3 regions of the Pseudoalteromonas sp. BSi20311 genome follow, and region 1 is predicted to be linked to each of the others. Evidence: predicted binding sites of a transcription regulator. Region 1 holds the regulator's gene; each other region holds the start of a gene.

Region 1 (10,902 bases):
AGGGGCATAATGCTTGCAGTATTTCTTCACTTTTCATACTCGAGCCGCGAGTAAAAATATCGTAAACACTGACCTCTAAATCTTCTGAATCAATACCAAAGTAATAGGTTAGTGAAGCATGAGGATCTGTATCAATCAATAACACGCGCTTGCCTTGAAGCGCAAGGATCCCTGCAAGGCTAACCGCTGTAGTGGTTTTGCCTACTCCCCCTTTTTGATTGGCTACTGTCCAAACTTTCACATTACATCCTAATTACTGTTCGTTGCGCGTGGTAACACGGATGCCACCATGCTCTAAACGGATTATTTTTATTGTATCGTCTTGGGCAGGTAGCTCAATTTCTGGCTGACTTTGCTCTGATACTGAAATTGATGATTTCGTTTGTTCATCAGAGGGCTCTGGTGCTAAACCATATTTAGAAAGTGCAATCACGACTTTACGGTTTTCAGCACGCCCAGCTTCGGTATCATTATCGGCAAAGGGCGAGTATTGACCATATCCCTCAATGGCCATGCGCGCGGATTCAATGCCCAAACGCTCTAGCTCAACTAATATTGAGGTTGCACGCGCCACTGATAACTCCCAATTAGAACGAAATATTTCATTTCGTATGGTTTCGTTATCTGTATACCCGCGTACTCTTATATAGTTATCGACTGATGCGATGATTGCTTCAATTTTTTTTACAATCTCTTTGGCCTTGTTATGTGCAACAGCACTACCACTGGCAAACAACAATCCGGAATTGAGCTCAATAACCAACCAGTCTTGGCTTAGTTCTAAGCTAGCCTCGCCACTGCGTATCTCATCAATCAGCGACGATTGTAATTTAGCCAATAAACTATCCAGCGGCTTACCTAAGTGGCGTTGACTAATATTGCTATTGTCACTTTGACCATCGAGTAACATTGGGCCTTGCTCTAGCTCTTGAATACTTTCGCCATAGAGAATTTCAGCCTCAGGGGTAACCCTTTCAAGCAATAAAGCATCACCATTTACCCCGTTACCCTGCTTAGAATATTGTTTTGCAGACTTATCAAAAACATGCTCAAGAGAATCAGATAAAACCTTGATGTTGTCTTCTTTGTTTATCGCAATTGCATACAATACAACAAAAAATGCAAACATTATGGTCATATAATCCGCATAAGAAACTAACCAACGCTCAGTATGTTGGCTCTTTAATTGGTGATTACGTAAGCGACGGCGTAACATAGGCGCTAATGGGCCTGTAAAATTGGACGTTCAACGCGGTAGGCTTCAAGCTTTAGTTCAATATTAATAGGGCTCTCACCTTGGCTAATAGCAATTACACCTTCCGCTAACATTTCGTGATAAAGCATCTTTTGTTCAACCCGTTGCTTTAGCTTATTGGCCATAGGTAAAAATAATAAATTAGCCAAACCAACACCATATATAGTTGCAATGAACGCGGTGGCAATACCCGTTCCTAACTGCTCAGGATCGTTAATAAATGACATGGCTTGAATAAGCCCAAGTACCGCACCTAAAATACCAATAGTTGGGCTATACCCACCCATTGCTTCATATACCCGGCTAGCATCAAGTAATCGTTCTCGCTCAAGTAATAAGTCAATCTCGAGGGTATCGCGTAGTTTTTGCTCTGAACAGCCATCAACTAATAAACTCAGTCCTTTGGCGGCATAGGGATCTGAATGCACAAGTGCTTCGTTTTCTAATGCTAAATACCCTTCTTGACGGGCTTTATGCGACCAGCGTTTTACTTGCTCAATAGCATCTTCAATATCATGGTCGTCGGTAACAAAAACCCAATGAGTAATACTAAGCATTTTTTTAAATGTATTGGCTGATGTTTGTAGCATCACCGCACCTAATGTACCGCCTAATACAATAATTAGTGCAGGCCCATTAAACAGCGCAGATACCACACCTCCCTCTAAAGAATAACCGATTGCAATAGCACCTAATGCAACCAGTAATCCTAAAACAGAAAGCTTATCCACAGCCAACCTCTCTTTTTAAACGTGCAGCCACATCATGAAGGCTAATGCTTTCGCTCGCTAAACCTGCACTGGCTATCGCCTGAGGCATACCATAGACAACACAGCTTTTTTCATCCTGAGCCCAAATTGTAGCGCCAGTTTGCTTAAGCATGCGAGCACCATCACGACCATCTGCACCCATGCCTGTCAAAATAATGGCAAGCACATCACCTTGATACGCTTTGGCCGCACTGGCAAAGGTAATATCAACACTTGGTTTATAGTTTACTCGTTCATTTTTATCTTCAAACACACGAAGGGTTCTATTAGAGCCACGTCCTTCTACCATCATTTGCTGGCCACCTGGCGCTAAATAAGCGCACCCAGGTTGTAATCTATCGCCTTGCTGCGCTTCTTTTACCTTAATCTTACACAAGCCATCTAAGCGAGTAGCAAAGGCCGGGGTAAATGCAGCAGGCATATGCTGTATGAGTAAAATAGGGTGTGGAAAATTAGCAGGTAATTGCGTCAAAATAGTTTGCAGTGCAACTGGCCCACCTGTGGATGTACCAATAGCAACTAACTGATACTGCTTACCACTGGCACGCGCTGAGGCACTGCTGTTAGTAGGTGCAGGACTCGCATTATTAAAGCTACGATCAGGTTGAACTATCGGCTTTTTAGCAAGGTTAGAAAAGCGTTCAGAACTGTTTGACGCTGGTTTACTAATACTTGGAGATGGGGCCGTTCTCGTAATTCTTCCAATACGCTGGCGGCCTATTTCCTTAACCTTATTTTGCAATAACTTAATTGCATCATCGTTATTGCGAGCAATATCTTCAAACTTTTTAGGTAAAAAGTCCATCGCCCCAGCATCAAGCGCATCCAAAGTGGCAGATGCCCCTGCTCGTGTTAACGATGAAAACATTAAAATAGGTGTTGGATTACTCGCCATGATCTCTTTCACAGCACTAATACCATCCAGCACCGGCATTTCAACATCCATGGTGATAACATCAGGACGTAACTGAGCTGTTTTTTCGACGGCCTCTCGGCCATTTACAGCAAAGCCTATTACCTCAATGCCGCTGTCTTGTTCAAGAATTTCACTCACTCTGCGGCGAAAAAAGCTTGAATCATCAACTACTAAAACTTTAACAGCCATTTCGCTCTCTTATTCAATGAATAGGTAGGCATAAAATATATGCCTACTTTTAATTATCCAGCGTAATGCTTTAACATACTTGGCACATCTAATATCAGTGCAATGCCACCATCAGAGGTGATTGTTGCACCTGCCATACCAGGCGTACCTTGAAGTAATGCGTCTAAAGGCTTGATCACCACTTCTTCTTGACCTATTAGTGAATCAACAACGAACCCTACTTTTTGAGTCCCTATTTGCACAATAACGACATGCCCTTGTGCTTTTCGCTGACCTCTATCGGCCCCTTTTATGAGCCAATGTTCAAGGTAGAATAACGGAATCGATTTTTTACGAACAATTATAGTAAGCTGACCATCAACCACATTGGTTTTTGTTAAATCTAAGTGGAATATTTCACTTACACCCGCCAGCGGCAACGCAAAGGTTTGCTCTCCCACCACCACCATTAAGGTAGGCAATATCGCAAGTGTTAGTGGAACTTTGATTTCTAAAATAGTCCCTACGCCCATTTCTGATTTTATGTTAACCGAGCCATTGAGCTGAGTGATTTTTGTTTTAACCACATCCATACCAACACCACGGCCAGAAATATCTGAGATTTCTTCTTTGGTTGAAAACCCAGGTGCAAAAATAAGGTTATAAGCTTCAGTATCAGAAAGACGACTCGCTTGGTCGTGATCAAGCACCCCTTTACTAATCGCAATCTTTTTAAGCTTTTCAGCATCCATACCGGCACCATCATCTTGGATGGTAAGTAGAATATGATCACCCTGTTGCGAAGCTGATAAAGTCACCGTACCTGTTCTAGGTTTACCCGCTGCTTCACGAATATCGGGCATTTCAATACCATGGTCGACCGAGTTGCGAACCAAATGCACCAATGGATCGGCCAATGCTTCCACTAAATTTTTATCTAAATCGGTGTCTTCACCGACAAGTAATAAATTAATATCTTTTTTAAGTGTTCGTGCTAAGTCACGTACAACACGAGGAAAACGGCCAAATACTTTTTTAATCGGCTGCATTCGTGTTTGCATTACTGCACCTTGGATATCAGCAGTCACTACATCTAAGTTAGAGATTGCTTTACCCATGGCCTCGCTATCAGAGTTAGTCGCTAGACTTACTAAACGATTTCGCACAAGTACCAGTTCACCTACCATGTTCATTATTTGATCTAGGCGTTTGGTATCAACACGTACTGTTGTTTCTGCCGGTGGTGGCGCTGCTTTTTTAGCGGGAGCTGCTTTTGCAGGCTGTGCAGCCGGTACCGGCTTGGCTGGCTCTGGCTTGGGCTGTGGTTTTGCTGCAGCAACAGGCGCTGGTTTGTTAGCGGCTACGGGTTCAGATTTACTTTCAGGAGCCGGTGTTTCTATCGACTTAGGTGCACCTTTGCCGTGTAACTCATCTAGCAGAGCTTCAAACTCATCATCACTTATTTCATCATCGCTCGCGCTTGAATCATTATTTTGCGAGGCTGTAGGAGCTGATGGTGCTTGCTGTGGTGTGCTTGGGGCGTTTTGAGTTACTTCACCAAAACTACCGACACCATGAAGCTCATCTAATAAGCTATCAAATTCATCATCTGTAATATCGCCACTGACATCACTGTCGCTTGATGAGGATTGTTTTTCTTGCGGGGCTTGCCCTTTTCCATGAAGTTCATCAAGTAGACTTTCAAATTCATCTTCAGTGATCTCATCAATCTGAGAATCTGTACTACTAGTATCTGGGCCGCTAAATAATTCATCAAAAGCAAACGGATCTTCTTCCGCATCATTGCTTGGCTGCTCAACTACAGGTTCAGGTTCTACCGAGGGAGTTTCAACAGGAGCTATGTCTTCAACTGCAGAATCGCCGGCGAGTTCTTCAGCCGTTGGTGGTTGTCCAAGCTTGTGAAGTACTGCAAGTAACTCTGGATCTGCAGGCTCTGGCTGGTCACGATTTTTAATTGTGGCAAACATTTCATTAATGGTATCAAGTGCTTGTAAAATCACATCCATTAATTCAGAGTTAACTGTTCTTACACCTTGGCGCAATAAATCAAACACGTTTTCAGCACCATGACATGCATCAACAAGCTCTGTCATTGCCAAAAATCCGGCACCTCCCTTAACGGTATGGAAGCCACGGAATATTGCGTTTAGTAGTTCAGTATCATCTGGGTTGTTTTCCAGTTCTACTAACTGTTCAGATAAAAGCTCAAGGATTTCTCCGGCCTCTACTAAAAAGTCTTGTAAAATATCTTCATCGACTTCAAAGCTCATGCAGTACTCTCCTATTAGAAGCCCAAACTTGATAATAGATCATCAACTTCATCTTGATCAGATACAACATCATTACGCGATTCTTTATCAATAATAGGCCCTTCTGGACCTGCTAGTGTTTGTGCAACAATGGAATCTTCTGTTTCTTCTGGTTGTTCAGTTGGTTGTACTTGCTCAACCTCACCTTGCGCCGCAAATGCAGTTAACAAGTGGATTAAGCTCTCTTCAACTTCACGCACAAGTTCAATAACACGACGAATAACCTGACCAGTTAAATCTTGATAGTCTTGAGCCATCAATACATTGGTCATCAACATTTGTAACTCATCCGTTTTATGATGAGAGCTGTTCATAAACTTATCAATGCTATGGCAAAGTGACTTAAACTCACCAAGCTCAATTTCACGGTTCATTAACCGATCCCATGTTGGCTTGATATCAGCTATTTCGTCAGCAATTTCTTGCGCTAAAGGTAAGCTTGCTTCAACCGCATCCATCGTTTTGTTGGCTGCGTTTTCTGTCATTTCCATAACATAGTTGAGGCGTTTTTTAGCATCAGGGATGGCATCAGTGGTAATGTCTGTTAATCGCGTATCTAATTCAAAGCTTTTTAAAGCTTCGTGCAGTTGACGCGTTAACTTACCCACCTCAGCAAATAACTGTGATTGCTCTTGTGAAGCTGTTTCTAAAATTAACTGATTCGCTTTATCTTGCTCACCATTTTCTAAAAAAACCACTAACTGGCGAGCTTGTTCTAAAGTAATCTGAGGCGCAGCAGGTGCTGACATAAGCCTCTCCCTCTCATTAACCTAAGCGTTCGAACACTTTTTCTAATTTAGTTTTCAATGTACCTGCAGTAAATGGTTTAACAATATAGCCATTAACACCTGCTTGGGCCGCAGCAATTATTTGTTCTTTTTTAGCTTCTGCTGTAACCATTAAAACAGGAATATGCTTTAATTTTTCATCAGCTCGAATTGCCCTTAAAAGATCAATACCTTGCATGCCTGGCATATTCCAATCTGTTACAACAAAATCAAACGCTTGATTTTGCAACATAGGCAAAGCAGTTGAGCCGTCATCTGCTTCTTGAACATTGGTAAAACCTAAATCGCGCAACAGGTTTTTAATAATACGTCTCATTGTTGAGAAATCATCAACAACAAGAATTTTAATGTTTTTATCCAAAACATCCTCCAGTGAGGCCTGAACCTTTATTTACTTACTTCTAGTTTATCCAGTCATTGATTTTTGCTTTAAGCTTAATCATCGCCTGACCATGTATCTGACTTACACGCGATTCACTTACATCGAGTATATGCCCAATTTCTTTTAAATTCATCTCATCGTTGTAGTACAAAGAAAGCACCATTGCATCTTTTTCAGGTAACGACTTTATTGCACTGAGTAAAGACTCATTAAACCGTTCATTTTTAACATTATTGAACGGTTTGTCTAGTGCTAAATCTTGGCCATGAGGTGTAATCACATCATCATCTATACCAAGGTCTTCAATGCCTAACACTTTGCTTACATTTACATCGTTTAAAATATGATGGTACTCATTTAGCGAAATTTCAAGTTTTTCAGCAACTTCACTATCTTTAGGTTCACGGTTTAAACTGTTCTCAAGCGCAACAATAGTCTCTGCAACCAAACGGCTTTTTCTGTGAACTGAACGTGGAACCCAATCGCCTCGGCGCATTTCGTCTATCATCGCACCACGAATACGAATACCGGCAAAGGTTTCAAAGCTTGCGCCTTTGCTTGCATCAAAGTTTTTTGAAGCTTCAATTAAACCAATCATACCCGATTGAATTAAATCATCTAGCTGCACACTGGCCGGTAAACGAGCAATTAAATGGCACGCCACTTTTTTGACTAATGAGGCATGCTTTTCAACAATCATATTTAAATTTTGTGTTGACTGATATCCCATAGCTCTATTCACCGGTATTGTCATTGTTAGTTACTAACTAGTTTCTCAATGAAAAACTCTAAATGACCCGAGGCTTGACTAGGTGTTGGCCACTTAGCAATTTTTGTCGCCAGTGTTTTAAAAGCAATTGCAGCAGGCGACCCAGGAAAAACCTCAACAATTACTTTTTGGCGACGCGTTGATTTGCGCATATTCTCATCATAAGGAACTGTTGCAACCAGCTCCATTGATATATCTAAAAATCGGTCGGTTACTTTTGAAAGTTTAGCAAATAATTCCTGCCCTTCACGTAAGCTACGCACCATGTTGGCAACAATTTTAAATTTGTATACGCCGTGCTCACGGCTCAGTACTTTAATGAGCGCATAGGCATCGGTAATTGATGTTGGCTCATCACATACCACCACAACCACATCCTGTGCGGCACGAGAAAAGCTCAATACCATGTCAGAAATACCCGCAGCGGTATCAACAATTAAAATATCAAAATCAGTGTTAAGTTCACTAAATGCACGAATAAGTCCAGCGTGCTCTGAGGGTGATAACTCAACCATACTTTGCGAACCCGATGTTGCAGGTACTATTTTTATACCTGCAGGGCCTTCAACTAAAATATCTTCAAGTTCACACTCACCTGATAAAACATGAGATAAATTGCGCTCTACACGCAGTCCAAGCATAACATCACAATTAGCTAACCCTAAATCAGCATCTAAAACCAGCACACGTTTGCCTTGTTGGCCTAGCGCGATTGCCGTATTAAGGGATACGTTTGTTTTACCTACTCCACCTTTGCCGCCGGTGACAGCGATAACTTTTACGCCGTTATTATTATTCTTGCTCATTTTGCGAAGGCCGCTTGCTTGATCTAAAACTGTGTTAATCATACATCTCTACTGTGCTCGACGCCACTGATTGGTGTCGTGATTGTTGTGCTTTTATTCTTTTTAAATACAATTGCTCAGCTTTTTTTACTAGTTTTTCGGCATTTGCCACTCTAATATCTTCTGGTACTCGCTGACCGTTAGTAAGATACCCTATTGGGAGACGATTTTGAATCGCAATACTAATAATCTCACCTAAACTCAATGACTCATCAAGTTTAGTAAAAATACATCCGCTTAGCTGTACTTTTTTAAAGTGCCTTACTGTTTCTTGTAATACATTAATTTGCGCCGTCGCACTTAATACTAAATAACTACGTATATCAACACGCTGATTACGCATCAAGGTGTTTAACTGCTCGGTTAAGCGTAAATCACGTTGACTCATTCCTGCTGTATCAATTAAGACTAGACGTTTATTTCGTAAATGGTATAAAACTTCTGCTAATTCATTTGCATCTTTAACTTGTTTAACGCCACAACCTATAATACGACCATACGTTGCTAGCTGCTCATAAGCACCAATACGGTAGGTATCGGTAGTAATAAGCGCTACTTTATCGGCACCGTATTTTTGTGCACCCAATGCTGCCAGTTTTGCAACTGTGGTGGTTTTACCCACGCCAGTAGGTCCGACTAACGCAAAAACACCGCCTTGGCGAAGTATTTCGTTGTTCGTGGTTTGCATTTGATCTTCAACCATGTTCAATAAAGCTTTCCAGCCTTGTTGGCGAGACACATCGTCTGGTACAAAACATGCCATTTGCTCAGCAACATTTTTTTCTATCCCCATACCGACTAAGCGGTCAATCATACATGCACGGGTCGGGTCGCGACGTGCCATATCTTGCTGCATTAAACCTGATACTTGGTGCTCTAATAGTTGACGAATTGCGTTCATTTCTTCACGCATTGTGCTGATGTCACTGGATTCTTTATGCATTGTTTGCTGACGCGGTGCGCTAGGTGAATCTAAATCGTCAAAGCCACTGTCTAAGTCGTCGAAACCTAAGCTATCGGCTTGGGGGCGAGGGCGCACTGGCGCGCTTTGTTCACGTTCAAACATATTTTTAGGTCGTGATTGCACAGGCTCTTGTTCTTGATAGTGACCAGAAGTGTCAATGCCAGAGTGTGAAAACATTGAAGCAAGCTCTGCTGAACGAGGACGTGGAGACTGACGCTCTAGTAAAGCTTGTAAGCTATCTGCAACCTTTGCCTGTGGCTTAGGTTGAGCGCGTTGCGGTTCTGGTTTAACAAAATTATGTGAACTTTGCTCAGTATGTGCAAATGAAGCTCTTGCAGCAGGTTGGCTTTGAGGCTGCTCTGGCGCTTTTGTCGCTGCTTTGTCGTAATCAACTGCAGCAACAATTTCAACGCCATTAGCTAGTTTTTTATTTGACATAATAACCGCATCAACACCCAACTCTTCTTTTACTTCTTTTAGTGCAGTGCGCATGTCTTTAGCAAAAAAACGTTTAATTTTCATAATTCAAACCCCTTTAAAATCTTATTGTTGGCCTACAGAGCTGACAATCTTGATCTGTCTTTCATCTGGTATCTCTTGATAAGACATCACTCGCAATCCTGGAATGGTGTATTTAACAAATCGAGATAACACAGTGCGTAACATTCCTGACGTTAGCAATATTGAAGGTTCACCGGCCATTTCTTGATTTTGATGCGCTTCATTCAATGATGTTTGAAGTCTATCAGCAAGCCCTGGTTCTATTCCGGCACCTTCATCACCTGCATTTTGAAGTGACTGATGCAACATCTGTTCCAACTCAGGCGCCAAGGTTATGACAGGGATTTCAGAAGACATACCAACGGCATCTTGGACGATTAATCTACGCAGTGATATTCGCACTGCAGCCGTTAATACATCTGGGTCTTGGCTACGAGGGCCATACTCAACAAGGGTTTGAACAATTGAACGCATATCTCGTATTGCCACCCCTTCGTTTAATAAATTTTGTAGTACTTTAACGATGGTGGTCAGCGGTAATACCTCAGGTACAAGTCCTTCAACTAAGCGAGGGTGACTCTTACCTAACATATCTAATAAGTTCTGTACTTCTTCATGTCCGAGTAATAATGCGGCGCTATTGGTGAGTAACTGGCTAATATGGGTTGCCACCACGGTCGCCGAATCAACCACCGTGTAACCTAAAGACTGTGCTTCATCTTTTTGATCGGGTTTTATCCAAACCGCATCTAAACCAAACGCAGGATCTTTAGTTTCAATTCCTTTTAGCGGGCCAAATACTTGGCCTGGGTTAATCGCTAATTCATCACCATGTTTAAGCTCACCCTCACCACTTGATACACCCATCATGGTTATGCGGTATGCATTTGGGTCGAGTTCTAGATTATCGCGTATATGCACCGGCGGCACTAAAAAGCCCAGCTCTTGAGATAGTTTTTTACGCACTCCTTTAATACGGTTTAACAGCTCGCCACCTTGTGATTGGTCAACGAGAGGAATGAGTCGGTAACCGACTTCTAGACCAATAACATCAACTTGTTGAACATCATCCCAACCCAGTTCTTTTTGCTCTTGTTTAGCCGCAATTCCGGTACCTGAGGCCGCATTTTCGGCTTCTTCTGCTTCTGCAGCGGCTAATTTCAGTTTATTTTGCTGAGTATAGTATGCAAGGTAACCTAAAAGCGCCCCTAAGC
Region 2 (10,902 bases), on a different contig from region 1:
TATTTATCATTTTTGTTTTGGTGATGGGGGTTTTTAGGCCTTTAAATACTGCGATAGAGCGAGCAGAGCAATCACAAATAAAGCAGCAAGAATTGTTAGCCTGGGTAGACGAGAGTATTGTTAAGCTCAAAGCAGCTGGTAAAACGCAAGCCGTGAGTAACCAAAATCTCAGCCAAATAGTTAATAATACGCGCGGCCGTTACAGCATTAATATTAGTAAAATGCAGCCTAATGATAATTCACTTCGTTTAACGCTCGACTCGGTAGAGTTTAATCTATTAATCCAATGGATTGACGAGCTCGTTAATCAGCATGGCTTAAGTGTAGAAAACCTAGATTTAAGCCAAGATGATAAGTCCGGTTATGTACGCGTAAGCCGTTTAGTATTAGAGAAGTAGTTAATGAAAAAAATAATAATTTTATCCATCGTTTTTTTAATGAGCTTTATTGTTTTTAGCGTTATTAAATTACCGGCTGCGGTTGCTGTAAATTTAGCTAAACCGTATTTACCACCGCAGTTAGAAATAGGGCAAACAGTTGGCACACTATGGCAGGGGCAAGTGATGCAGCTGCGCTTTGATGGCGAGCAATTAAATAATGTGCGCTGGGATATATCTGGCTGGTCGTTATTTAAAGCTCAAGTGAATACTAACTTACGCTTTGGTAACCCTCGTGAACGCAGTGATATATCCGGTTATGCAGATATTAGTTATTCACTAGCAAATGATGAACTTAAAATAACTGATACCGTAGTGCGTTCAACCGTTGAGCGAGCAATGCAGCGAATTGATTTACCGTTACCGGTTACAGCTAAAGGGCGTGTAATTTTAGAGCTCGATGAATACGTTTCGGGTGCGCCTTATTGTCAATCATTACAAGGTGAAATAGCCAGCCCTGATATTGATGTACAAGGTTTAACAGGTTGGTTCAATATTGGTGACCTCAGTGGTAAATTAAGTTGTAAGTCGGGTGATGTTGCCATACTAATCGAGCCAGACAATAGATTAGGGCTAGAGGCAGATGCTACACTAAAGGCTAATTTTGACTTTAAAGTTGCGGGATATGTTAAACCTGATCTAACTTTACCTAAAGAAGTTCATGATGCGGTGAAGTTTTTAGGCAGACCAGATAACCAAGGTCGTTACCCACTTAAATTTTAATATTTTATATAAAGAGTTTTAATGCAAATACCTCAGTTTACTGAGCAGCACGCTAAGCTGCTCAGCGAGTTTTTAACTACCCAGCCTAGCGCAATGAGCCTTACCCAAAGCCAAGGTTATTTATTTGGCGTTATATGTTCACCTGAGCCATTAGAAGTTCACCAATGGTTAGAGAATATCCTCCCTAATACAGCAAACGACCTTGATGAAGACATATTGTTTTTATTTATGGCGTTACATCATCAAGTGAGTGAGCAAGTATTTGAGCTGGGTTATAAGTTACCTAATGAGTTTGAATATGACTTTTGCCAGCAGTGGTCTGCTGGATTTCTAACAGCAAGCCAAGCATATACTCATAAGTTACTAGCAAGTGAGCAACTTGATAGTCAGTATAAACAAGCACTTGAAAGTGCACAGGCGACGCTCAGTTTTTTTGCACTCGATAAACCAATTATTGCGCAAATTGCACAGCAAAATAATATTGATGAATTACACTTATGTGAGCAGCAGTACGAGTTAATGGGCGACTTTGCATTAGGTTTTGCTGAACTTATCGAAATTGTAGCGCTTAACAGTGGCTTGTATACTGATGAAGGGTGGGAAGAGTAAGTTTTCTAGCACTTAAACTTTGTTCTTAAACCTAACCGCCAATTTCTAATTCAATATCAGTGCAACCTTGTTTGCACTGTATTACTCCTTTACCAGGCTCGCTGGTGGCTAAATTAAGGGTTAACACGCCCTTACAATGTTCACATTTTAACGTTTTACCCTGTGCCAATTGCTTAAGCATAGTGCGGTGTTGATGAAATGAGTTACTCGCTTTTTTATTTAATCCAGAAAAATCCATTATTTTATTCTCGCCTGCGCTAATGATTCCTTGATAATTCGACATACAGTAAGTAATCGTTCTTCGTAAAAGTAAAGGTTTAGATCACCTTGACGACAATAGCGTAGTTCAAATAACTTGACTGATTCATCCGTAGTAAATGTTTTAGCAACATAGTCTTGTTCAGAACGAGAAAGTGCTAGTTGCTGATTCACTTTGTTTCTCGTCATAGTTGCTACAGGAAAGCGGTCTACTTTAGTTGTGCTGCTTAACAAGCCTATACCATCACCGAGCAAGCGTTCGCGCGGCTCTTTTACTAAGGGGTGATCAACGGTAAAAAATGCTAGGATCACGACCACTAGTATAAAAAATTTCTTCATAAATATACAAACCTTGATCCAAACAACACTTTAGTAGCCGGCAAGTGTAATAAAATACACCTTAAAAGCAAGTCACAAGTTGAATAAATTATTAGCAATCTAGTCAGTAATTTTAGCTAATATGCGTATAATAAGGGACAGTAGTTAGATATTTCTGAAATATCTGAAAGTACACAAGTACTACTTAAAGCGAATTATGTTTAGCATGTAAGTTGCTACACTTAGGCGAAAAGTACTAAAAGATTGCTGAATTTTTATTTCCTAGCGGCGTTGAGGAACTTCAATGGATAAGCAAATTAAAGTAAAAAACATACCAACAGAGGTTAAGATCCAAAAACCTGATCTGAGCCGTCAAGAAGATAGATTTAACCCTCGTAATCGTATTTATGTGCGTGCGGTTACAGGGCTTCATCAATTATTAAGACAACGCATCGGCTTTTTAGGCATGCTAGCGTTTATGTTATTGCCATGGATAAACTTTAATGGCCAGCAAGCTGTTTTGTTTGAGCTAATGGAGCAAAAGTTTAATATTTTTGGTTTAACTTTGTGGCCACAAGATTTCACTATTCTTGCATTTATTTTTATGCTTGCGGCATTTGCTCTATTTTTAGTGACTACTTTTTATGGCCGTGTATGGTGTGGCTATACCTGCCCGCAAACAGTATGGACCTTCATTTTTATTTGGTTTGAAGAAAAATTTGAGGGCAGTGCTAACCAACGTAAAAAGTTAGATCAACGGCCAATGGATTTTGATAAATTCTGGCGAAAAACCGCAAAGCACACCAGTTGGGTATTATTTTCTTTATATACTGCGTTAACTTTTGTTGGTTACTTTACGCCTATTCGTGAACTAATCCCTGAGTTTGTCACCTTTAATGTGGGCGGTTATGCCTTAGTTAGTATCATTGTATTTACGATATGTACTTATGGTAATGCGGGCTGGATGCGCGAAATAATGTGTTTACATATATGTCCCTATTCACGCTTTCAGTCAGCGATGTTTGATAAAGACACCTTTACTGTCAGCTATGATGAAGCGCGTGGTGAAAACCGCGGGCCACGCTCGCGTAAACAAGACCCTAAAGAGTTGGGTTTAGGTGACTGTATTGACTGTAACTTGTGTGTGCAGGTTTGCCCAACCGGGATTGATATTCGTAATGGTCTGCAATATGAGTGTATAAATTGTGGCGCTTGTATTGATGCTTGTGACGGCGTAATGGATAAAATGAATTACCCTCGAGGGCTTATCTCTTATACCACTGAGCGTAATTTAGAAACACCAGAGAATAAAACCCATCCGCTGCGTCCAAAGCTGATTGGTTACAGTGTTATTTTACTCTTACTTACTGGTGCACTGGTTGCTAATATAGCGATGCGTAAAACCATGGACTTTGATATTATCCGTGACCGTAATCAGTTGTATCGTGTCGATTTTAATGGCTTAGTTGAAAATACCTACACCTTAAAAGTGATTAATAAAGCACAATATGAGCAAACATTCTCTATTGATGTTAAAGGGTTAGATAACTATAAATACATAGGCGATACCACCTTTACAGTAAATGCCGGTGAATCGCATAATGTACCGCTATCATTAGTCATGGACCCTTATGATTTAAAAGCGCCAATGACCGAGTTTAACTTTGTACTGTCGCCAATAAACGAGCCTGATAACCAAATATCGCAGCCAAGCAACTTTTTTAAAGCGCGATAAAGGGTCTGTATTAAAAAACGAACACTGTTATTAACAAAAAGCGGGATATTCCCGCTTTTCTTTTATATAAGAAGTATATGAGTAAATTTAGCTTTATTGACTTAACCCCAGATCTTATTTTGGATGCTATAGAAAGCGTTGATATTTACGCTGAGTCAGGGTTGTTAGCGCTAAATAGCTACGAAAATCGAGTATATCAATTTGTAGCTGAGGGTGGAAAACGTTACGTTGTTAAGTTTTATCGCCCTGAACGCTGGAGCAAAGCGCAAATTCAAGAAGAGCATGATTTTGCCTTTGAACTGGCAGCCGCAGAAGTACCAGTGGTTGCGCCAATAAAGCATAATGGGCAAAGCTTATTTGAACACCAAGGGTATTTATTTACTTTGTTCCCAAGTGTAGGCGGGCGTTTATTTGAAGTCGATAATTTAGATCAGCTTGATGTGCTTGGGCGTTTAATTGGTCGCATGCACCAAGTGGCGAAAACAAAACCCTTTACTCAAAGACCGACTGTTACCTGTGATGAATACCTGCATACAGCTAAAGTTCATTTACAAAAAAGTAATTTAGTCCCTATGGGGCTAGAGACTTCTTTTTACACTATTTTAGATTTAGTTATTGCCCAAGCGCAGCTGCAATATAAAAATGTAGACAGTATACGCTTACACGGAGACTGTCATGCTGGTAATATTTTATGGGCTGGGGATGCACTGATGTTTGTTGATTTAGACGATAGCCGCCAAGGACCAGCAATTCAAGATTTATGGATGATGCTCAGTGGCGATCGACAAACACAGCTGTTACAGTTAGACACTTTAGTGAATGCGTATGAGGAGTTTTGCGATTTTGATCACTCACAACTGAAGCTGATCGAACCGCTTCGCGCCATGCGTATGATTCATTACATGGGGTGGGTTGCAAAACGTTGGAGCGATCCAGCTTTTGTACGGAACTTTTCATGGTTTGCAGATGACAAATACTGGGAGCAACAAATTTTAGCGCTTAAAGAACAGCTTGCAGCTTTGCAAGAAGCCCCGTTAAAATTATTGCCATAATATTTTTATTTAAAAAAGAAGTATAACGAGATATTCATGCTTAAAAAATTAAAACTAAGTTTACTGATCCTATGTTTACCTTTCGCAGCACTAGCTGCCAACTTTGAAGCAGGTAATCAATATACTGTGATTGACGTTGAGAAAAGTAAAACGCCAAATGTAACCGAATTCTTCTCTTTCTATTGCCCGCACTGTTTTAAGTTTGAGCCGGTAGCAAAAGGGATTGCAGAAAACTTACCTGAAGGGGCTGAGTTTGTAAAAAATCATGTTAACTTTTTAGGGGGCGTTTCACCACAAGCACAAAGTAACTTGAGCCTTGCTTACTTAATTGCAAAAAAACATGGTCAAACAGAAGCGGTAACAGCGCAAATTTTTAAAAGCATCCATATTCAGCGTGCACCATTAACAGAAATTAAAGACGTTAAGAAGTTATTGGAGCTTAACGCAATTGATAACAGCACATTTGATAACGATATTGCTAGTTTGCCTATCATAGCAGCTGAACGTGCCATGCAAGATAAGCAGAATAAATATTCTGAACTTGGCGCATTAACTGGCGTGCCTACATTTATCGTAAATGACAAATATAAAATCAATATTAATACAATCAAGAGCCAACAAGAGCTTGATGAGTTAATTAGCTTTTTACTAAAACTATAATTTTTGGAGCACCATAATAATGATCAAATTAGTTAAAGCAGGGTTACTTGCTGTATTACTCCCTTTAGCTGCAACCAGTTTTGCTGCCACTTACGAAGAGGGCGTGCATTATGATGTCGTCTCTGATCGTGCAACCAGAAAGCCAGAAGTAAAAGAGTTTTTCTCTTTTTACTGTCCTGCATGTAATAACATGGAGCCACTGCTTGCTGAGATAAAACCTAAGCTAGACAAAAACGTAAAGTTCAAGAAAAGCCATGTAGATTTCGTGGGTGTACGTGACCCTGAACATCAAACCATGATCAGCCAAGCATTAGCGACTGCTGAGGTACTACCGCAAAAAGATAAAATTATCTCAGCGATGTTTGATCATATTCACGCAAAGCGTGCTCGTTTTAATGAGCTTGCAGATGTAAAAGATGTGTTTTTAGCGCAAGGTGTAGATGGCGACAAATTTGATAAATTATTTGAAAGCTTCTCGGTACGTACACTGAGCTCTAAAATGAAGCGCGACCAAGATTACTTTAAAGGTAAAGGGGCACTGCGTGGCGTTCCTACATTTATTGTTAATGGTAAATATAAGCTTAACTTAGGTGGCGAGTCAGGTATTTCATCGCCAGAAGATGTAAGCGCACTTATTAACTACTTAGCAAATAAATAAGTAGTTTAGTGAAATAAAAAAGCTCCGAAAGGAGCTTTTTTATTTGAAGAAGAAAATTCATTATGGAAAAAATTTTAATCTCAAGTTGTTTGTTAGGTTTGCCAGTTCGTTATGATGGTAAAGGCCAAACAATATTGCACCCTCAACTTAATTTGTGGCAAAAGCAAAATAGATTAATCGTATTTTGTCCTGAGATTGCTGGTGGTTTACTCGTGCCTAGAGCGCCCGCTGAGATAAAGCAAAATCGAGTTATTACAAATACTGCTGAGGATGTAACAAGTGCATTTGAAGCTGGCGCTAATAAAGCATTAGCCCTTTGTAATAAGCATAATATTCGCTTTGCTTTACTAAAAGAGTCTAGTCCTTCGTGTGGCCGTAATACAATTTATGATGGAAGCCATAGTGGGGTGAAAGTAAAAGGCATGGGGCTGACCGCTAAGTTATTGGTAAAGAATCAAGTTAAAGTATTTAGTGAAGAGCAAATACCAGCACTCATCAAGGCGCTGGTATTATAGTATTAGATTTTATTTTTTCTGTAAAAATACACCAGATTCAATATGGTGTGTGTAAGGGAACTGATCAAATATTGCAAAGCGCTTAACCTCATGGGTTTGTGTTAAGTGATCAAGATCGCGCTCTAACGTATCTGGGTTACATGAGATATAAATAATATTCTCATAGTTAGCCACTAAATCACACGTTAGGGTATCCATGCCAGCACGAGGTGGGTCGACTAGAATGGTTTGGCAGTTGTAACTACTAAGGTCAATACCATCTAAGCGAGAGAAAGTACGCTCGCCTTTCATTGCCTGAGTAAACTCTTCGCTCGACATGCGAATAATATCTAAGTTAGTTACTTTGTTTTGAGCAATATTATATTGCGCTGAATGCACAGATGATTTTGATATTTCTGTTGCCAGCACTTTATTAAATGAGTCCGCAAGTGCAATTGAAAAGTTTCCGTTACCACAATATAGCTCTAGTAAATCATTATTTAGTGGTTTACATAGCTCTTGTGCCCACTCCAACATCTTAATATTTACCTTCGCATTAGGCTGAGTAAAGCTATTTTCTACCTGCTGATAGATTAGCTCTTGGCCATTCACCATTAAGCGCTCAGTGACAAAGTCATCGCCCAATTTTTCTTTTTGCTTACGTGCACGGCCAATAAAGTCAATTTTGTACTGGTTACTTAGCTTTTCCTTTAAGGCGTTGATCTCAGTTAACCAGTGTTCATCAAGTGGCTTGTGATAAAGCAAGCTCACTAAAATTTCACCGCTGATGGTCGATAAATAATCTATTTGAAATAGCTTACGACGCAGTACTTCGCAGCCTTTTAAGTTATCAATCATTACCTGCATAACTTCACCTACTAAAGGAGCTGCAGGGTCAAAGGTATCAACACGTATTTTATCTTTCGTTTGTTGATCAAACATAATATGAAACAGATCGTCGCCATCGTGCCATACTCTAAATTCTGCACGTTGACGGTAGTTAATAGGCTCAGAGCTAAATACTTCTAACTGTTTTACACCGAAACGTTGAAACTGCTCTGTAATACGCTGCTCTTTTTCATTTAATTGTGCATCGTACTGCGTGGTATCTATATTTATAACTGCCATTAACGGTATAACCTTATCGTTGAGATCTGTTTATCGGCGCTATTGTAGGGAGCGAAGCGTATTTGTCTAGTTTTGATCAAATATAGTGAGCTTTTTTTAAGCATTTTACTACAGTATAGGCTTACTTGGCCGATATACAGAGTATGTCTAAATAGGAGTCTTCTCATGAAAATAGGTAACTTTAGTTTTGTTCCAAACAGCAATGCCAATAAATACAATACTAAACAAGCAATGCCACAGCCTAAAATAGACTCCCCACCAACTAGCTATCAGCAACGCGGAAAAGAATTGGCTGCTGCCGTATTGGGTGACAAAATGGCAAAAGAATTAGGTTTGCCGGTTGCTGAAGCGAAAAAAGACAAACCATTGTTTGATTTTAATGAAGTCGTCAAAAATGTTTTAGACTTTGTGACAAGCTCGGTAAAAAAAGCCAAGGCCAATGGTGCCGATGATGACAAGCTACAAGATATACTTAACCAGGCACGTAAAGGCGTGCAAACAGGTGTTGATGAAGCTGTCGATGAATTAAAAGGTATGGGCGTATTTAATCAAGAGCTTGAAGAGGGTATTAATAAATCAAAAGAGGGCATCTTCAATGGCCTTGATAAATTTGAGCAGAACTTATTTAATCCTCAGCCGGCAAGCGTAACGGTTAGTCAATCGCAATATGTGAACCTTAGTAACAGCGCTGATTACACTTTTACCACCGCAGAAGGTGATGAAGTGAGTATTAGTTTTGCAGATGCTTACCAATCTCAGTCATCTAGTCGCTATCAGCAAACTGAAAGCTCGCAAGCATTTAGTACGCAATTTTCTGAATCTCGCGAGTTATCATTTTCTATGTCAGTAAATGGAGAGCTTAATGAAGACGAGCAGCAAGCTATAAATGATTTAATGACAGAGTTACAAGATGTAAGTAAAACCTTTTTCAGTGGCGACTTAGATAAAGCATTTGAACAAGCCCAAGAACTCAGCTTAGGAAATGAACAGCTGGTGGAATTTTCAATGGACTTACGTCAAAGTAAAACTGTGGCAGCTATTAAAGAGTATGAACAAATTAAGCCAACATCAGAAAAAGCCATTGCCGAAACTGTAGCCCCTTTTAATGATGATCTAAAATCGGCTTACTCTAAAGCGCAAGCATTAGGATTAGAAAGCCAGCTATCAGGTATCATTCAATGGCTAAATCAAGATCAACAAGAAATAGATAAACTGGTTGATTACACTAACACCATGTTTGAAAACTTAGATAAATTAAACACAGCTACTGCAAAACTAGACGCTGAGTAAAACTACTTTCTTTTATAAAAGCCTCATGGCAAACTGCCGTTCAAAGTAAAGAGTAGGAATGGTAGTTTGTCAGCGCACATCATGGTCTTTGATTCAGGTATAGGTGGAACCACAGTACTTGAGCATATTCAGCAAAGCATTCCCCACGCTCAATACAGTTACTTCATGGATAACGCATTATTGCCTTATGGTGCACAGTCGCAGCAAACCATTATTAATCGCTTATGTGGACTAATCCAATTTATCAAAGATGAGTCACTTAATGTCGACTTAATTGTTATAGCCTGCAATACCGCTTCAACATCTGCGTTAAGTGCGGTACGAAAAATAACAGATATTCCAATTGTAGGGGTTGTACCTGCAGTTAAGCCCGCAGCACAAATAACACAATCAAAGCATATTGGGTTATTGGCAACCCCCGCTACGGTTTCAAGTTCATATACAGATGCGCTAATTAAAGAGCATGCCTCATCTATAACCACAAGCTTATATAGTAGTGTTGAACTGGTTACCTTGGCAGAAGCATTCTTTTTTACCCAACACTTAGATATTGAAAAGCTGCACACTGAGTTAGACCGGTTAAATATTAATAACGATATAGATGTGCTGGTATTAGGCTGTACTCACTTTCCTATTCTTGCAAAACCAATAAGTGATTACTTTAAAGCACGTATAAAGTTGTTAGACTCTGGAGCAGCTATTGCGAAGCGGGTTAGTTATTTACTAAATTTAAGTGATTGCCAAGCGGACATAAAAAAGCCGCTGCACTATTATGCAACGGCTGATGTATGTAGTGATAAATTAGCGGTTAAGCTAGTTACACTGTTTGATCCGACTCTGAGCGATAAGAGTTAGAATCATCTTCTTGTTTTTGTTTTGCTTCACGTACTTTTAAAGTACGTTGTTGGAACTCACTATCGTTTAACTTAGCAATTGCGTTATCTGCATCAGCTTGAGCCATTTCAACAAAACCAAAGCCACGTCGTTTGCCAGTGTTTTTATCTTTTAGTAAACGAACATTAAAGACTTTGCCTTGCTCTTCGAACAAAGCACGTACAACGCCTTCATTTGCGCGATAAGGAAGATTGCCAACATAAAGTGTTTTTGTTTTTACTTCGGCTTCTTCTGTAGTTACTGATGACATTGCAGCAATAACAACACCACCAATTAATAAACCGGCACCGAATAGAAGTGCAGGGTCTAATGCTAGGCTTGCAAGCGCAAACTTAACGATAACAAAACCAACAACAGCAAGAATAACTGCGAAGATAAAAGATTTTTGATCGGGTAATTTCATTTTTGATCTACCAATAAACAGGAAATAAACATTAATTTAACATTGTGAACTTGCTATCTTAACGTCTTAATTGAACATAGCAATGAAATTTATAGCAAATAGTTAATAAGAGTGTAAAAAACAACCGATAGTAAGGCGTTTCTTTACTATTTCACCCTCATTTGTTTGAAACTTGAGCAAACGGTAAAAAGATCTAAAAAAAAGGTTGATCTGTTTTCGGATCTCCCTATAATGCGACCCCAC
Region 3 (10,902 bases), on a different contig from region 1:
GCTTGCAGGTAAACGGCAGATGACATAGGGCTTCTCTGTAGTAATAAATAAGCGCTGTATTTTAGTCAAGGCTCGCGCAACATACAATGAATGTTTTGCAAGGGGCTTATAAATCGCGGTAAAGTAGCCATTATTAACTCGTTTAAATAGATTTTTGGAAATTCGGTGGACAATTCAGCTCTTAGCCCCTCATTACAGCAACTTAATCAGCAATGCAGAGACTTTATTACATCCTTAGTACATGCCGATGTAGCCCATGATATTACCCATATTGAACGGGTAGTACGTGTTGCTGTGCAGTTATGTATTGCAGAGCAGGCTGATATGGCCATTGTATTGCCTGCAGCTTGGTTACATGATTGTGTTGCGGTGGCTAAAAATCACCCAGACAGGGCGAAAGCATCAACAATGGCAGCCGATAAAGCGATTAACTTTTTAGCGTCTATTGGTTACGATGAACAACTATTTGCTGATATTCACCACGCTATTGCAGCACACAGTTTTAGCGCCAATATTGCTATTAAAACGGTGGAAGCACAGATTGTACAAGATGCAGATAGAATGGATGCCTTAGGAGCTATTGGTGTAAGCCGTTGTATGAAAGTAGGCGGCTCTATTAGCCGGTTATTATACAACCCCGATGATCCATTTTGTTTAAACCGAGAAGCAGACGATAAAAAGTACACCCTAGATCATTTTTTTATTAAATTACTGCATATTGCCCAGAGTATGAATACCCCCTCAGCAAAAGCAGAAGCACAAAGGCGCACTGCATACATGCACGACTTTTTAGCTCAGCTTAAGTCTGAAATTGGTGAACAACGCGATGACACCTAAACTTTCGGGAATTGATCATTGCCATTTAAATGTTGAATGCCTCACCCAAGCCGTTGATTGGTATGAAAATGTGCTTGGTTTTACCGTATTAGAGGAATTAGCATTTTGGAATGAAGAAGGCAAAGGCCCTTTAACGCTTGAAGATGAAAACGCATCGACACGTTTAGCTTTATTTGAGGCGCCAGGGCGAAGTAAAGGAATCGCTTTTGCTGCAACCGGTGAGCAATTTATAGCGTGGTTAGCACATTTTGAGCAGCTTGAAATTAAAACGATACTGGCTGATCATGGCGTGACTTTTTCTATGTATTTTAAAGATAACAGTGGCAATAGCCATGAGATCACTTCCCATGACTATCGCATTATAAAACAGCATTTTCCGGCTGTAGCGTTAGGCTCTCACAATGCCAAAAGAGGCTAAATTAATTGCGCTCTTGATGAGCCTTTTTTATCGCTAAAATAGTGTCTATTTTGCTAATAAAAAGATCAACCAGCTGAGGGTCAAAGTGTTTTCCTGCTTGTTGTTGCATATGCTCTAGTGTTTGCTCAATGCTCCACGGCTCTTTATAAGGACGTTTTGATGTAAGTGCATCAAATACATCAGCAATCGCTACAATCCGCCCCTCAATAGAGATTTCCTCGCCTTTCAATCCATTAGGATAACCTGTGCCATCCCATTTTTCATGATGTTCAATAGCCAACACATGGGCAAGTTGCAGTAAGGGGGAAGGTGAGTTGGCCAATATTTTAGCCCCTATAGCGGCATGCTCTTTCATGTGTGCAAATTCGTCGGGGGTTAATTTACCAGGTTTTAACAGTATCGAATCAGGAATACCTATTTTTCCGACATCGTGCATTGGCGCAGCTTGACGTAATAATTCTGCGTGTTGTTCATTCATTCCCAGTGCTAAAGCAAGTACTTTGCTGTATTGGCTCATTCGTGCAATATGCTCACCCGTATCGGTATCTTTGTACTCTGCCGCGCGACCCAATCGCTCAACTAAATCTACATGTGCTTGTTTTAGTTGCTCGGCTTGTACTAAAGAAAGATGAGTTTTTACCCTTGCCTTTACAATCGCAGAGCTAATAGGTTTGGTTATATAGTCAACCGCACCTAGCGAAAACCCTTCCGATTCATCTTGTTCTTGCGTGAGTGCGGTGACAAAAATGACCGGAATGTGTGCGGTTTTAGGATTAGCTTTTAAAATTTTGCACACTTCAAAGCCATTCATATCTGGCATCATTACATCAAGTAAAATGAGTTTTGGCGGATCGTTTTCTATTAATTGCAGTGCCACAGCCCCCGATTTAGCAAACGATAAACGGTAGTTACTCGCTAGAACCTCGCGCATTACTTTTAAATTTGCAGGTTCATCATCGACGATTAATATTCGCGCCTGACTTATCGATTGATCCATCGGTATCCTCAGAAGAGCTAATTATTAAGTGTTGTTAATAATGCATTGAGCTCTATTTTTGCATTATCAAATTCAAAGTCATTAAACTGCTCATAAATATTAAAAATAGCAGCTTTGTGTTGTTCGGGTGTTATTCTTACAATATAACTTAATAACGTATCATCCAACTCTGCTCGTTTAGCTTGGCTGAGTAAAAGCGTTAATTGGTGAATAAATTCAGCATCTGACACGGTTTCTTTTTGTAATTCATTCTCTTTAAAAGCAATGTGTAAGTGTGATAATTCATCTGCTAGCTGCTGCCACTCTTGCTGACATTTTAATATGTACTGAGTATAACTTGCTATATCACGTTGTTTTTCAGCTTGCGCAATTAAGTAAGATAAATTATTGAGCGCTAAATTACCGGCAAGACCTTTTAAATTATGCAAAATATGAGCATGATGTTTATCGTTTAGCTTAATGGCCGCCAAGGTTTGCATATTATTTTGATGCTGAGCTAAAAAGAGTACAACCTCTTTGAGGTGTTTCTCTTTGCTGCCCCACATTTTTTCACCTTTATTAAAATCTATACGAAGTTTTGAATCTATTGGATCGTTAGTTACTAACTGGCTGATAGCAAGCCCAAGCACCCGTGCTATTTCTTGGTTGAGTTGGTTTATGTCAACGGGTTTCGTTGTAAAACCATTCATACCCGCTTGTTTGGCTGTTAGCTTATCTTGCTGTAGCACACTGGCCGTTAAGGCAATTATTGGCGTGTGCTTTAGTTGTTTTTGCTGCTCTAAAGAGCGAATTGATGCTGTGGCACTGATCCCATCACATTTAGGCATATGAATATCCATTAGGATAATATCAAAGCGATGCTGATTAAACAGGTCAATGGCCTCAAAACCATTATTTGCTTTTCTTACCTGATGGCCTGCTTGGGAAAGCATAATAGTGAGTAGTTCGATATTTTGCTCAATATCATCCACCACTAAGATTTTTAATGGGGGTAAGCTAAATGCGTTTTTACTAATGGCTTGCACCTGACTTTTTTCGCCTGGCTCAAGCCCAACAGTAAAGCAAAAGCAGCTACCTTGGCCAAGGGTACTTTGTGCATATATTTTGCCGCCCATTAACTCAACCAGCTGCTTACTAATTGTTGTGCCAAGCCCTGTGCCACCAAATCGGCGAGTTGTGGTGCCGTCTGCTTGCTCAAAAGGTTTAAAAATAGCCTCAAGGCGACCTTTTTCGATACCTATACCGCTGTCTTGTACTTCAAATAAAATGGGTTGATTGGGTTTATGAGTAACCGAAACAGTAACATGGCCTTGCTCAGTAAACTTTATCGCATTGCCGATTAAATTGGTTAGCACTTGGCGTAAACGCGTATCGTCACCAAAATAAAATGGATTCACATTGTCAGCTATTTTTAAATTGAGCTGTAAGTCTTTGCGTTTTGCATCCAGCCAAAATGTAGACACAATATTGTCGAGTAATTCTTGCAAGTTAAAATGTACATTTTGAATTTCGAGTTTGCCTTTTTCTAACTTTGCTGAGTCGAGGATATCGTTAAGTAAGTGCAACAAAGAACGCGCGGCGTTATTAACAGTAATTATTTGCTTCTGTTGATCTTTATTAAGCGGACTATCCATTAAAATATCACTAAAGCCAATAATTGCATTCATGGGGGTACGTATCTCATGACTCATATTTGCCATAAAAGACTGTTTAGCTTGCGCGGCTACTTCAGCCTCGTATTTAGCTTGTTTTAAGCTTTGCTCATATTCATAGCGTTTGGTTATATCAACCAAAACGCCATCAACCCAGCGGGCATCATTTTTAGAGCCTGTGACAATACTTGCTTGATCCAGTACCCAAATAATATTGCCGTTGCGATGGCGAATGCGGTATTCAATTGAGTATTGATTGGTTGATGCAACCGCTTGATCAATGGCTAAAGAAATAGCCGCTTCATCTTCTTTAACAATCAGCTCGGCAAAGGTAATACGCTGCTCAGTAAACTCTTCAGCGCGATAACCCGTTAGTTCATAGACGCTTGGGCTTATAAACAACATACTCCAGTGTTCATCTAACAAGCAGCGAAATACAACACCGGGCATATTGTTCATCAAGGTACGGTATTGTCGCTCTTTTTCAATTAAGCTTTGTTGTAATGCTTTTTGCTCAGTTAAATCGGTAATAAAGCCAACAAATAGTGTTTCAGTTTGCAATTGCTTTACTTCACCAATCCCTAGTCGAATTGGAAATTGATGACCATTTTTATGTTTTGCCCACACATCGCGATTAACACCAATTACACGCTTTACTTCATGGTTTGTGGTGTTTTTTAAAAAAGCATCGTGTTGATTAGCAATATCATCAGCCATTAATATTTTTACATTTAGGCCAATGACCTCATTATCTTGCCAGCCAAAAATCGTTTCTGCGGCCTTATTAAAGCTTAAAATAGTGCCTTTAATATTGATAGTAACGATGCCGTCAATGGCAGTTGATAAAATAGCATCAAGGCGAGACTCTTCAGCAGATTTTTTCCCTAACAGCATTCTGTAGCGGATCATACCATTGATGATCACAACCACCGCTGTTAATAAAAGCGTGGCGAACGACACACTAATAGCAATAAAGGTTAGATGTGATTGGTTTGTTTGCTCGTTAATTATCGGGCTTGTTGCAATAAATCGCGTAGCAGCCATGCCCATATAATGCATACCAGCCACGGCAAGGCCAAGAATAAGGGCACAAATAATACGATTATGCACAGGCGTTAATTTTTTAAAGTGTGCTGGTAAATGAAAACGTGCATAGAGACTTATAAAAGACAGCAGCACTGCAGCAACAATTGAAGCGCCAAACCATATTGGATCATAACGAAGTAAAGGACTTAATTGCATCGCGGCCATACCGCTGTAATGCATGGTGCCAACACCCGCGCCAAATAAAAGAGAGCTTAGAATTAAATTGATAATACGAGGCTTAGAGCTATATGTTTTCAAACAAGAAAAAGCAATGGTACATGCCAGTAAAGCCGGTATAAACGACACAAAAGTGAGTGTGGGGTCGTATTCAATTGTAGTGCACAAAGAAAATGCCAGCATAGCAATAAAGTGCATGCTCCAGACCCCTCCGGCAAGGACTAAGGCTGCGGTTATATTGGCTAACTTTCGATAAGATTTAAAATGTGTATTGTTTGCTAAATCGATAACGTGCAAAGAAAAATAAGCTGCAAAAATTGCGGTGAGTATAGATAGTGTCACTAAACTTGGGTCGTATACACCATTAATAATTAGGCTCGGATCTGGTTCGTTTATAAAAAAATTAGCTAACATCAATCATTCACATAATAACTCTTAAATTCATTCTAATATAAAATACAAAAATAATCACAAGGTATTGAGTTATAAATTACAAAAGCAACGTAAGTGTTTTAAGCTCTAAACCATACTATTTATTGAGTAGCACTAAATGCATTGTTATTAAAATGGCATTTAGTGGGGATTATTTATAGATCAGCCGTTATGGTACAAGGTAAAATAAAACCCAGTGGTTAATTATAAATAGGCAGCATTCATTGTTGGATTACACTTTAAAGCGTAGTAAGCGAAGAAAAACAGTGGCTATCAAAGTCGCACAACGTGAGCTTACAGTATATGCGCCCCATTTTGTAACGAAAACACAAATTAATGAATGGCTGTTAAGTAAACAGGACTGGATTGATGCTCAGTTACATAAGCAACAAATTCAAGCCGATACACGACAGTTTCCACTCAAAACCCAGAGTATTAAATTATTTAATGAAGCTGTTAATGTGCAATTTGATAACGCAGCACGCACTCAATGGCAGCAGCACAATGAAAGCCAAACGCTGTTACTGAGTATTTCTTCACGTGTAAAGCATCAAACGCAAATGTATCAAAGTTTGCTAGAGCAGTTTTTGCATGAGAAATTAGAAAGTTATATTGAAATGCGAGTTAACGATTATTGTCAGCTGATGGGTGAAAAGCTACCGAGTAATATTCGTATTCAATTGTATAAACGTCGCTGGGGTAGTTGTAATCGCAGGCGTGAACTAACCTTCAACTTACACTTGGCAAGTGCACCGACATGGGTTATTGACTACGTGATTGTTCATGAATTAGCACATTTAAAATATTTAAATCACAGCGCTCAATTTTGGCAACGTGTGGGATTATTTTATTCAGATTATAAACAAGCAAGTAACTGGTTAAACAATCATGGTATGAGTTTACAGTGGGTATTTGAATAAAAAGAAATAAGGTAGAGAAGAGAAGTGGTGGAGGGAGCTGGATTCGAACCAGCGAAGGCTGAGCCGTCAGATTTACAGTCTGATCCCTTTGGCCGCTCGGGAACCCCTCCACACTAATTGTTATTGCATTTGGCCCCGCTTAACTTAGCCTAAGAAAAGTGGTGGAGGGAGCTGGATTCGAACCAGCGAAGGCTGAGCCGTCAGATTTACAGTCTGATCCCTTTGGCCGCTCGGGAACCCCTCCAATGCAACGCGGCAGATAATAGCAAACTTCTTATTTAAGTAAAGAAAAAAGCTAAAGAAAATTCAAATTTAGCCGATAAATACTTATTAATTAGTTAAATAGGCTAAAGTCTATGCAGATTGGTGATTTGTTAATCACGGAGAGCCAGTTAAAAACGAAGCTTAACGAAAGTGTGCACGAAAACCGCCGAGGCGAGTTTGCACTTTTATTAGCAATGCTCTCTCACGATGCACTCGATTTTAGTGAATTCCACCTACCCAAAAGTGACACTAAGCATTATCAAGCTAATGAAGATGCTCTGCGTAAACAATTTGGCGCAGGTCCAAAGCAGCCATTAGCGCCAGATACCTTTAATATGCTAATTGGTAAAAATAACACAGAGCTTTTAGCAAAAATGGGAAGCGCTGTAGGGATGAGTGATATAAAGTTAACTCAGTGCTTAAAGCCTGAGCCACTTAATATTCGTGATGATAAAAACCACATTCCACTGACTGTCATTGATAACTGTGAATTAGCGGTACGTCGACGAATTAAAAATACCAACACCGAGTTATCAAACCCTCAAATGGATGCGGTGGCATTTTATGATGATTTACAAAATGAAGCTATCCACCAGCCATTACATTTGTTTAGTGCCTAATTATATGTGTTCAATTGCTGCTTTATACATGCCATTTGATTGTAATAAACTGTGTTTATAGTAGTAAGTAACTATTGGTTTTATAGGTGCTTTATTTTAATAACTGATTTAATATAAAAAAAGCATCCAAAATTTAAATGCAATTGCTATAATGGCGCAAATGGTATGACATTAAATGCCATTATCATTAAACCAAGGTAATTAGGAACGTAATGAAGAAAACATTCACGCTGAATCATGAGAAAATCAAATACCCTCGTATGGTTGATGCTGCAAAGCATGAAGTGAAAAAATATTTGAAAAGAGAACGTAATAAAACTTTACCTGTTGATGCCGACTACTGGGCATTCGATTGTAAGTTTGGCAACACGGCTGAAGAAGCCCAAGTGGTTCACGTTGCCGAAATTAACAATCACATCAGTGAAATTGAAAAGCAAGGTTTAACTTCTTTTTACTTAGAGATTTTAGCAAGACCTGCACAGCGTCAAGATTTCGATGAAGATGATGGCGAGTAAAACGCTAATTTGCGTTTAGTGTAGTTTTTGAAAATGGGCCTCGTGGCCCATTTTTTGTAGCTGTTATTTATACACTATGACACTTTTTATACTTTTTATTACTGCCACAAGGGCACGTATCATTGCGCTTTACTTTAATATCGGCAACCGGTGTAATCTCACCATCAAGGTATCGCCATTGTCCATCTTCTTTAATAAACCTTGAATTTTCTGCCAACTGGCAATATAAATCTTGATAAAAGTAGTGAGCTTTAAATGTAACAAATCCTGTTTCATCATTATAACCAGAGTCTAATACGGTTAAGTTTATAAAACGGCAACTATTTGCAAAATCTTTAATTTCTGAAATTGAATTTTCAGCTTGCTTTTCTTTTGCGTAACTTTCACGAACAAAAACCGCGTTTTTAACAGCATAAGCACTGTAGCGTGCACGCATAAGTTGCTCTGGTGTGTGTGGCTGTTTGGTTTTTAAATGAAAAGGCTCGCAGCAATCAGCATAAGGTTGCTGACTGCCACAAAAACATAATAGGGCGTTAGAAGTCATGATAAATGTACTGTGTATTAAAACGCTAGTTTATCAAGCTTATTGCGTAAGTGAAATCTCAGAATGAGCGCTTTTTTTGCTAAAGCAATACAACTTAGTGCGCGTATGGCTCAAGTTTAATGATAACTGCGACAGTTGTTGGTTATTTATTATGTCAGTCCAGGTGATCACCGCGGCAAAATTTCCATTGTGAAGTGCAGAACTTAAAACATACTCTAAATTAACTAAATGCTTTTGGCGAATAACCAGTAATTTACTGGTATCAATTGAGCATGAATCAAGTAGCGCTTTGCTCGGTACGTTATCTGGTGCTATTAACAGTGTCCATGCGTTTAGGCTGTTGTATTGGTGTAATACTTTTAATAACTCAAACGTTGCTGAAATTTCATCTTCAATTTGTACAACGTTAACACAATCTGATTGATCATCTTGCTGGTAGCTTTTAACTGTTCTTACGGTAATTGGTTGTAACATAATTTTCTCACTCACTGGGTTTTTATACAGTACATTCATACAGTAGTTTATACAGTTGTTTGGTGCAAGTGTTTTTTGCTATTTTTTTGTACAGTTATTCATCATAAAACGCGATAGTTACTATAAATATATAAATAATTTATATATAACAATGGTTTAATTTTTATTGAAAGTTAATGCCCACAGAATTAATTTTAAGGCTGGGAGCAAATAAATACAGATGAATAGGAGGTATACAGTAGTTTAAATTATTTTTCGCTACTAGGAGGGATCAAATGTGAGAATTGTAACTGATGAATTTGTTCATACAGACTGGCTGCGTAGCATTGAGCATCTTTAAGTCGTTTGGTACTAATATGTTTTCGTATATCGCTCATTGCTTCTATGGCGGGTTCATAGCCTTGACTACTGGCTAAGCTAAGCCACGCAGCACCATGAAATACACTTTGCGGCACACCTTGCCCTTTTATAAAAAACAGCCCTAAATAAAACTGCGCGCGATAATTTCCTGCCATTGCTGCCAAACGCATCCATTTTGCGGCTAAGGCGCCTTGTTCATTTTTAAGGTAATAAAGGGCTTTATTTAATGTGTCTTGATCGGTGTTTTTAGAGCTCGCAGGGAGATTTGCATCGCTTGGTTGCGTTACAAAAGAAAGAATGTTGTCTAATTGTTGCTCTAAGTCTTGGCCACTGGGTGTCGTTTTGATCATGCTACTTCGTTTGTTATTTTAATTACTTAGCTAGTTTAGTATATAGCAAGGTAAAATGTCCTGTAAAAAGTTATTTTTATGCTAAAATCTCGCCACTTTTTACAACCACAAGTTTATTATGCTCGAAGCCTTATTCAAAATCCGTGCAAATGATTCTTCGGTTCGCCGTGAATGTATTGCCGGTATGACTACATTTATTACGATGGTTTATATCGTATTCGTAAACCCAGCTATGCTTGCTGAAGCGGGTATGGACCAAGGTGCTGCCTTTGTTGCCACCTGTATTGCTGCTGCAATAGGGTGTTTTATTATGGGTTTGTGGGCCAATTATCCACTGGCATTGGCACCGGGTATGGGATTAAATGCATTTTTTACCTATGGTGTTGTATTAGGTATGGGTTATAGCTGGCAAGCTGCGTTGGGTGCGGTATTTATGTCAGGGTGTATATTTTTAATTCTAAGCTTATTTAAGGTGCGAGAGTGGATTATTAATGCAATCCCTCTGGTGCTCAAGCAAGCAATAGCAACGGGTATTGGCGCATTTTTAGCTCTCATCGCACTTAAAAGTGCCGGTATTATTGTATCAAGTCCTGCAACACTGGTGCAGTTGGGTGATATTACCTCGCCTGGTCCTTTATTGGCTATTTTCAGCTTTTTTGTTATTGCTGCACTGCTTTATCGCGATTTTAAAAGTGGCGTACTGATTAGTATATTACTAGTCACCGCGATTGCTGTGTCTATGGGGTTAGTGGAGTATCATGGTGTTATTGCTATGCCACCTTCTATCATGCCGACCTTTATGCAACTGGACTTTAGTGCCGCGTTTGAACTGTCGATGTTGAGTGTTATTTTTGCGTTTTTATTCGTTGATTTGTTTGATACCTCAGGCACGTTAGTTGCGGTAACTCAGAAAGCTGGTTTAGCAGATAAAAACGGTAATATGCCGCGTTTAGGTCGTGCATTAAGCGCCGACAGCACAGCAACCATTGCAGGTGCAATGCTCGGTACTTCAACAACCACGTCATACATTGAGTCTGTTGCAGGTGTATCTGTTGGTGGTCGAACGGGTTTGACCGCTGTGGTTGTGGGTTGCTGCTTTTTACTGATGATGTTTTTTGCGCCTTTAGCTCAAATGGTGCCTGCATACGCAACCGCGGGAGCTATTTTATATGTATCTGTATTGATGCTACAAAACTTAAAGTTTGTAAATTGGGACGACATGACTGATGCAATTCCGGTGAGTGTTGTATTATTAA

What was found. The regulator FliA, encoded in region 1, starts transcription of late flagellar genes. The targets are predictions, from matches to a motif close to CTAAAGNTNNNNNNNNNNNNGCCGATA.
Region 2: the regulator FliA is predicted to act here: its motif matches at 8,181-8,207, upstream of P20311_RS12600 (DUF5610 domain-containing protein).
Region 3: the regulator FliA is predicted to act here: its motif matches at 6,815-6,841, upstream of P20311_RS11755 (VC2046/SO_2500 family protein).

The regions. Positions count from the first base shown of each region.
Region 1 covers NZ_BADU01000083.1:24,108-35,009, reverse strand. The annotation lists gene P20311_RS09655 (ParA family protein) at 1-241, opposite strand, end outside; gene P20311_RS09650 (flagellar motor protein MotB) at 254-1,216, opposite strand; gene P20311_RS09645 (flagellar motor protein) at 1,222-1,986, opposite strand; gene P20311_RS09640 (chemotaxis response regulator protein-glutamate methylesterase) at 1,979-3,130, opposite strand; gene P20311_RS09635 (chemotaxis protein CheA) at 3,184-5,400, opposite strand; gene P20311_RS09630 (protein phosphatase CheZ) at 5,415-6,188, opposite strand; gene cheY (chemotaxis response regulator CheY) at 6,205-6,588, opposite strand; gene P20311_RS09620 (RNA polymerase sigma factor FliA) at 6,629-7,339, opposite strand; gene P20311_RS09615 (MinD/ParA family protein) at 7,366-8,226, opposite strand; gene flhF (flagellar biosynthesis protein FlhF) at 8,219-9,709, opposite strand; gene flhA (flagellar biosynthesis protein FlhA) at 9,731-10,902, opposite strand, start outside.
Region 2 covers NZ_BADU01000114.1:303-11,204, reverse strand. The annotation lists gene gspM (type II secretion system protein GspM) at 1-398, shown strand, start outside; gene P20311_RS12650 (type II secretion system protein N) at 402-1,160, shown strand; gene P20311_RS12645 (UPF0149 family protein) at 1,182-1,769, shown strand; gene P20311_RS12640 (hypothetical protein) at 1,801-2,007, opposite strand; gene P20311_RS12635 (hypothetical protein) at 2,007-2,366, opposite strand; gene ccoG (cytochrome c oxidase accessory protein CcoG) at 2,650-4,080, shown strand; gene P20311_RS12625 (serine/threonine protein kinase) at 4,158-5,132, shown strand; gene P20311_RS12620 (thiol:disulfide interchange protein DsbA/DsbL) at 5,169-5,792, shown strand; gene P20311_RS12615 (thiol:disulfide interchange protein DsbA/DsbL) at 5,812-6,450, shown strand; gene P20311_RS12610 (DUF523 domain-containing protein) at 6,513-6,965, shown strand; gene trmA (tRNA (uridine(54)-C5)-methyltransferase TrmA) at 6,975-8,072, opposite strand; gene P20311_RS12600 (DUF5610 domain-containing protein) at 8,238-9,362, shown strand; gene murI (glutamate racemase) at 9,429-10,217, shown strand; gene P20311_RS12590 (RNA-binding protein) at 10,180-10,659, opposite strand.
Region 3 covers NZ_BADU01000098.1:33,071-43,972, forward strand. The annotation lists gene P20311_RS11715 (class I SAM-dependent methyltransferase) at 1-26, opposite strand, end outside; gene P20311_RS11720 (HD domain-containing protein) at 166-837, shown strand; gene P20311_RS11725 (VOC family protein) at 827-1,255, shown strand; gene P20311_RS11730 (two-component system response regulator) at 1,257-2,252, opposite strand; gene P20311_RS11735 (PAS domain S-box protein) at 2,270-5,581, opposite strand; gene P20311_RS11740 (M48 family metallopeptidase) at 5,827-6,519, shown strand; tRNA gene P20311_RS11745 (tRNA-Tyr) at 6,545-6,629, opposite strand; tRNA gene P20311_RS11750 (tRNA-Tyr) at 6,679-6,763, opposite strand; gene P20311_RS11755 (VC2046/SO_2500 family protein) at 6,876-7,403, shown strand; gene P20311_RS11760 (DUF6172 family protein) at 7,616-7,918, shown strand; gene P20311_RS11765 (YchJ family protein) at 7,986-8,462, opposite strand; gene P20311_RS11770 (SulA-like leucine-rich domain-containing protein) at 8,502-8,936, opposite strand; gene P20311_RS11775 (tetratricopeptide repeat protein) at 9,185-9,646, opposite strand; gene P20311_RS11780 (NCS2 family permease) at 9,765-10,902, shown strand, end outside.